2 regions of the Bradyrhizobium sp. USDA 336 genome follow, and region 1 is predicted to be linked to the other one. Evidence: riboswitches for the same ligand, from Rfam matches in the RefSeq annotation. Region 1 holds a riboswitch; the other holds the start of a gene.
What was found. A riboswitch is a leader RNA that binds a small molecule or an ion and turns the genes downstream of it on or off. The one in region 1 is predicted to bind cobalamin.
Positions count from the first base shown of each region.

Region 2: another riboswitch for cobalamin. It lies ahead of metE (5-methyltetrahydropteroyltriglutamate--homocysteine S-methyltransferase); the one in region 1 lies ahead of ABIA45_RS13610 (TonB-dependent receptor).

Region 1 covers NZ_JBIYDC010000002.1:2,700,997-2,704,403, reverse strand. Annotated here, with positions in the region: gene cobT (nicotinate-nucleotide--dimethylbenzimidazole phosphoribosyltransferase) at 1-1,039, shown strand, start outside; gene ABIA45_RS13615 (histidine phosphatase family protein) at 1,032-1,604, opposite strand; cobalamin riboswitch at 1,677-1,880, shown strand; gene ABIA45_RS13610 (TonB-dependent receptor) at 1,995-3,407, shown strand, end outside.
Region 2 covers NZ_JBIYDC010000002.1:7,879,641-7,883,047, reverse strand. Annotated here, with positions in the region: gene metE (5-methyltetrahydropteroyltriglutamate--homocysteine S-methyltransferase) at 1-1,531, opposite strand, end outside; cobalamin riboswitch at 1,632-1,836, opposite strand; gene ABIA45_RS37590 (nodulate formation efficiency C protein) at 2,816-3,407, shown strand, end outside.

The sequences.
Region 1 (3,407 bases):
GGTTACCCAGAACTGCCCCGAGGTCTCCGCTGTTCATCGCGAGGCGGCCATTGCGCGGCAGGCGCAGCTGACGAAGCCGACCGGCGCGCTCGGGCGGCTCGAGCAGCTCGCAATCGAGCTTGCGGGCCTGCAGGCGACCGGGCAGCCGCGCGCCGCGCGGGTGCCGATCATCATCTTCGCCGGCGACCACGGTATCGTCGCGCAGGGCGTGTCGGCCTATCCGCAAGCCGTCACCATCGCGATGATGGCGAATTTTGCCGCCGGTGGCGCCGCGATCTCGGTGCTGGCGCGCGAGCTGGGTTCGAGCCTCGAGGTCGTCGACGCCGGCACGCTGTCCCAGGAGCAGATGGCGGGAATCGTCACCGACAAGCCGCGCAGCGGCACCCGCGATTTCAGTGTCGAGGCCGCGCTCACGCCGGCGGAATTGGCCTTCGCCTTCGAGGCCGGCCAGCGCGCGGTGGTGCGCGCCGAGGCCGGCCGGCCTGATCTCTTGATCTTCGGCGAGATGGGGATCGGCAACACCACGACATCGGCGGCGATCGCGGCGAGCCTACTTGGTGTGAGCGCCGGGGAGATCGCGGGCAGCGGCACGGGCATCGATGCGGCCGGCCGCGCGCACAAGGCGCGGGTGATCGATGCGGCGATCGCGCGCCACGGCGTCGCCGGAGCCGCGGTCGAGAAGATCCTGTGCGCGGTCGGTGGCCTCGAGATCGCGGCGATCTCGGGCGCGATCATCGCGGCCGCGCAACGCCGCATTCCCGTGTTGATCGACGGCTTCATCGTCTCGGTGGCGGCGCTGGCGGCGGCGCGCCTCAACCCGTCCTGCCAGCCGTTCCTGTTGCCCTCGCATCAATCGGCGGAGCAGGGACATCGGCTGGTGTTGCGCACGCTGAACGTGCAGCCGCTGATCAGCCTCGATCTCAGGCTCGGCGAGGGATCGGGTGCGGCGATCGCGCTGCCGCTGGTGCGCTCGGCCTGCGCACTTCACAACGGCATGGCGACCTTCGCGCAGGCCAATGTGCCGGATCGGCCTAGCTAATGCGTTGATTGACCGAGACGACACGCCAGCCGCCCGCGAGCCGGTCGATCCGGGTCAGCGACAGTGGATCGATCACGAAGCGCAGTGCGGCTTCCGGTGTGAGATCGAGCGCGATGCAGAGCGTGGCACGAATGGTGCCGGAATGAACGACCAGCGCCGCGGAGCCTGCGCCAATCTGCGCCAGGCCGAGGCGGACGCGGGCGACCTGATCCGCAAAGCTTTCGCCGTTCGGCGGCCGTCCGTGCGCGGGATCGCGCCAGACCTGCGCGTAGGCCTCGCCGCCGGTCGCGGCGAGCTCGTCATGCCGATGGCCGGTCCAATCGCCGAAATCCTGCTCGCGAAATTCGCTGACCAGTTCCGGTTCGAGCCCCAGCGCGCGCGCCGTCTCGACCGTGCGCCGCGACGGGCTGGCATAGCCGGCGACATCCGCGGGCAAGAGGCGCCTGAGAGCCGTCAATGCGGCGTGATCGCCGAGGTCGGCCCGCGCATCGGCCGCATGGATCGTCCCGGGCACGCCCACGACGGCCGCATGCCTGATCAACCAGAGGAAGGTCTCGCCTTCCATGCTCATCTCCAGGGAAGTTGGCTGCTGTGGCCACAACGCCGCAACTGGCACATTGACTCTGTCTTGGCGGTAATCCTAGATGCTCGCGACGGTTTTCCCGAGAGGGAATGAAAAGGGAATGCGGTGCGGGGAAAATTGTCCCCAATGCCGCGGCTGCCCCCGCAACTGTAAGCGGTGAATCCTTCGTCACGAGCCACTGGGTCCTCGGTCCCGGGAAGGCGACGAAGCGGTCACGACCCGCGAGCCAGGAGACCTGCCGTCAGCCGTGGTCACACGCGAAGATGTCGGTCGGGGAGTACAGACATTCGGCTTCATCGGACGGCTGCAAGGCCAAAGGTGAGACCTCGTTCGCTGTGACGTGCCACTGACGTCATACCGAGGTTTTGACCTGTGTCTTCCATCCGTATCGCACGACCGCGCCGCGTCCTGCTGGTTTCCGCCGCGTTCACGTCCTTCGCCGCTCTTGGTCCGCCTGCCGCTCTGGCGCAGCAGGCCCGGGAGTCCCTGCCACCCATCGAGGTATCGCCCGCCCAGGCGCGCAAGCCGGCCAAACAGGCAGCAGGAGCGGCGCAGAGCGCGCGTCGCGCGGCAGCGCGCAGGCCGGCGGCTGTATCCGCCGCGCCAAAACCCGTCGTGCCGGATTCGACGGTGCAGACGCCCCTCAACACCAATGCCGTGGCCGAAAGCGCATCGCGGCTCGGCCTGACGGTGCGGCAGACGCCCGCGACCGTCGAAGTTGTCTCCGCCGAAACGATGCGCGAGCAGGGCTATCGCACCGTGTCCGAGGTGGCGCAGGGCGCCGTCGGCGTCACCTCGGGCGACAACCCGGCCGAACCTTCCGCCTTCTCCATGCGCGGCTTCACCAACAGCCAGATCAACACGCTCTACAACGGCATCAAGATCGGTCCGCAGAACATGACCTCGCGGATCGTGGACACCGCCAACCTTGAGGCCGCGGAATTCCTCAAGGGCCCGGCCTCGCTGATTTCGGGCGAGGGCGCGGCGGGCGGCGCGATCAACTTCGTCACCAAGCAGCCGCACACCGGAGCTGTCAGCAACGAGGCCGATTTCTCCTGGGACTCGCTGAATTCGTTCCGTGCCCATTACGGCTCCGGCGGCAGCACCAATGTGCAGGGGCTGGATTATCGCTTCGACATCAGCCGTTCCGCGCTCAACGGCTTTGCCGACGACACCAATGTCAAGACCTTCGGCACGTCCGGCCAGCTCAATTACCGCGCCTCGGATAGTCTCAGGTTCTGGGGCGCGGTCGAATATCGTGAAGACCGCTCGAAGGCCTATTGGGGCGCGCCGCTGGTGCCGGTCGCCTTCAGCGGTTCGCACGCGACGACGGGGATCGTCTCCGGCAATTACGTCTCGAATTACAACGGAACGAATCTCGGTGCCGTCACCATCGACGATCGCACCTTCAACACCAATTACAACGTTCTCGATAACCGCAACGTGGCGCAGGAAGTGTGGCTGCGTGGCGGATTCGAGCTGAAGCTCGCGCCTGACCTCACGCTGAAAAGTCAGGCCTATGGCTATGGCGCGGAACGAATCTGGTTCAATAACGAGATCGAGGCGTTCAATTCCACCACGAACCTGGTCGATCGCGAGCGTTTCTATGTCGCCCACAGCCAGCGGCTGGTCGGCAACATCACCGACCTGATCTGGGATACAAATATTGCGGGCTTCGATAACCGGCTGGTCACGACGCTGTCGTCGAGCTATCTCGATTTCGTCAGGCCCGGCGCGGCAAACTTTCCCGGCGATTCCGTTTCGCTGGTCGACCCCAACCGCGGT
Region 2 (3,407 bases), 5.2 Mb from region 1:
CATTGCGCTCAAATTCTCCGTGCACGAGGACGTCAAGACCAATGTCCTCCTGCCAATGTACGGCGCGGGCTATCTCCTCCTTGATGAACCTGTCGTATTGTTCGTCGCTCATCGCGCCTAGCGCATGCGCCGCACGAGCATTTCGAACCTCTCTGGTCTGCGGAAACGATCCGATTGTCGTGGTGGGAAACGCTGGTAGTCCAAAGCGTGCCCTTTGGATCTCGGAACGACGGGCAAATGGGCTTGCGCGCCTGCGCATCGTCTGGTCGATCGCCCTCATCCGGGTAGCGACATTGGCATCATGGATCTTCGGCGAAGTCCGGCGGGCAGTCGCAGCGCATTCCGAATCGGCAAGAGCGAGCCCAACATTTTGGTCGCCAGCGAGTGCTCGCGCCAGGATCGCAAGCTCACGCATCTTCTGAACAGAGAAAGCAAGCCAGCTCTTGACGTCGGACGTGAGCCCGGTCTCGAGTTCAACATCGACCGGCACGTGAAGCAGCGAGCAGGATGGAGCGAGCTGTACACGGTGCTTGCCGAGCTTCGCAATCGCGGGCTCCAGCCGCTGACGAAGGGACGACAAGTTCGACCGCCATACATTCCGGCCGTCGATGACCCCGAGCGACATGACGAGATCACTTCGGCCGACAGCGACGATCTTATCCAACAACTCTGGCGCTCGAACCAGATCAAAGTGCAGACCGGAAACCGGGAGGCTCAATGCGGTATCCAGATTGTCGCCTAGCTCGCCGAAATAGCTGGCAACCATGATCTTGATAGCCGGTCCCTCCTTTGCGAACCGGTTATAGGCATGTAGCAATGATTTTCGCACCGCTTCGTCCAGATCAAGGACCAGGCAGGGCTCGTCAAACTGAACCCAACTTGCCCCTCGTTCGGCCAATTCATGCAGAACGTCGATATAGACCGGTATCAAATCATCCAGTAGGGAGAGGGGCTGGAACGCGCTATCGGCACTCTTACCGAGATTTAGGAATGTGACGGGCCCGATCAGGACAGGGCGGGTTTGAAAGCCTAGAGCCTTTGCTTCCACATACTCTTCAATGGGTTTGCGAGAGCAAAGTCTGAACCCCTGTCCCTTGTAAAACTCGGGAACCATGTAGTGGTAGTTGGTATCAAACCACTTAGTCATTTCCTGCGCGGGTGCGCCAGACCCCCGCGGGCCCAGACCGCAACTCGCATCCTGATCGTCGCATTGTGATCCGCGAGCCATGGCGAAGTACGTCTTGAGGGAAACGGATTCTCCTTTCGAGGCGTAGATCTCCGGGATAGCGCCAACCATGACACTTGTATCGAGCACCTGATCATACAGCGAGAAGTCATTCGACGGAATGACCGTGACGCCGAGAGACTTCTGACGAGCCCAGTTCGCTGCGCGCAGGCCGGATGCGTCCTCGAGCAACTGCTGTTCGCTGATCTTTCCGGCCCAGTAGCTTTCAAGAGCGAATTTGAGCTCACGCCTTGGACCGATGCGTGGCGTACCGAGCGTAGCAACCGGAAGAGAGAGAAGAGACATAGTGTTAACCCCTGTTGGGGACAGAGGCCATGGCGGACGCAGGCAGAGGAAGTCGCGCGCGCGACGGCTGCTTGGCGCACCACCGAGACACCCCGCCCGTGGACCAATCTATCGTCGGGGCAGGTCTCCTGGCTCGCTGGCTCATCGCTGCTGTCCGGCCTTCCCAAAGCCGTGCGGGCTTCAGTGACATCGTTGGACAGTAGCTCGCCGCTCACAGTTGCGGGGGCAGCGCCGGCATTTGGACCGGCTTCCCTCTTAGCTCCGGATCAAGTGGGATTCGGAGAACCTCGACGAGCTTGGATTATCGGCAGGAGGACTCTTCCGTCAACCTCTCAGATTATGTGCCACGCTATCTGCGACATCTACTAGGCGAATGACCGTCCATCTCTATGATTCTCTAAACAGAGCTGTCGCAATCAGAGATGTCCTTGTCAGATGTCGGAGTGCGACTCGGAGCTGCCTTGAGGCGACGCCGCCCGCCCCATCAATGAAGGGACAAAACCAGCCCGCGTAGCGGCGATTACCGCCGTTTCGAGCAGAATGCATTCGATGCGGCTTCCGATTTCCAGCGGTTCGCCCAGCACATCCGCTGGCCAGCTATTTTCTCGACTAGAGGATCCCCATTGAACACGTCAAGGCAGGAGGCGCAATCTAGCAACATACGCGGCGAGCAGGTTGATTTTCGTGCCAGCCAGACCTTCTCGGCTTCGTATCGCCAGCCATCATGTAGGCCGAACGCCGACGGCAACTTTAGCGAACCACCCGGTTCAATGACGGCAAACACACCGTCGAATCTCATCAGGCACTTGGCATCGAGGCGCTCACCTCTTCCGCAAACTATCTGTGCGGGACAAGGATGCACAAACTACGCCGATACACTGAATGGAAACATCGAAACGTGCGCAGGTCGGAAAGTCGACAATAGGGACATAAAACCCGTGCAAATCTCCGCCTGCTGCCTGGCACGAAGAATGCAAGCCCCTCGACATGCCCAGTCTCTTCTGCTGGGGATGTCCAGCTCAGCCAATTGACGCTGTCGCTGGCTATGGAAGTTAGCGGCGCGTGACATAGAGGGGAGCGCCTGCCCGCGCGGGACAGCCGCGGGTGCCCCGTCGCGTCTCCGTAAACTTCTTGCGCTCGCTCATAGCAGGTTCAAGGTTGCCCGCCTTGAAAGATGTACGGATGAAACGTGATAGGCCGAGGGTTATGAAGAGAATGTCGGGAAGACCCGCGCTATGGCTTCGCATGGGCGGACTTCTAATCTGCCTAGCCTGGCCGGCTGCCATGAGTAACACTATTCGCGCCAGCGACAACCCACTTGTCGAAAGACTCAAGTCAACGTGGCGAGCGCAAGATGGTGAGACGATAGAACAAATCATCTCCAATGTCTCGAAGGTGGCACAGTTCGTCCCTCAGATGTGGGGGGTCGCTGAACTTGGCGAAAACGACCATGTTTTCGTTTCGTGGACCAGGCACCGAGACAACAAATCAGACGAGCAGTACGCTATCACCTGGAAAGTCGCGCTCGACGGTACGATTGAGCTTGCGTCAACCTATGCGAAGCCGATGGAATTGGGCTGGCGTGCCCTAGCGCTCTCGCTGATCGCCAAAGAAGTCGCAGATGGTGAAAGGGACGCAAATCTTAGCTTTCTGCATGATCCAAGTAACTTCAACTTTGTGACTACGCCGCAAGGCCGGCTCGGCGATCTTCTGCGGCAGGGCCGATGCACTATCATTGAACCTGTTGGGGTCGACTACTTACCCAAGCAGAATGACAAGCCGAACGAGAAAGGCGATCTATGGCGCATTCTGCTCTTGGTGAATTGCGATATCCAAGGACCACGTTATTTTACACACAACGGGGTCATCACCTTCG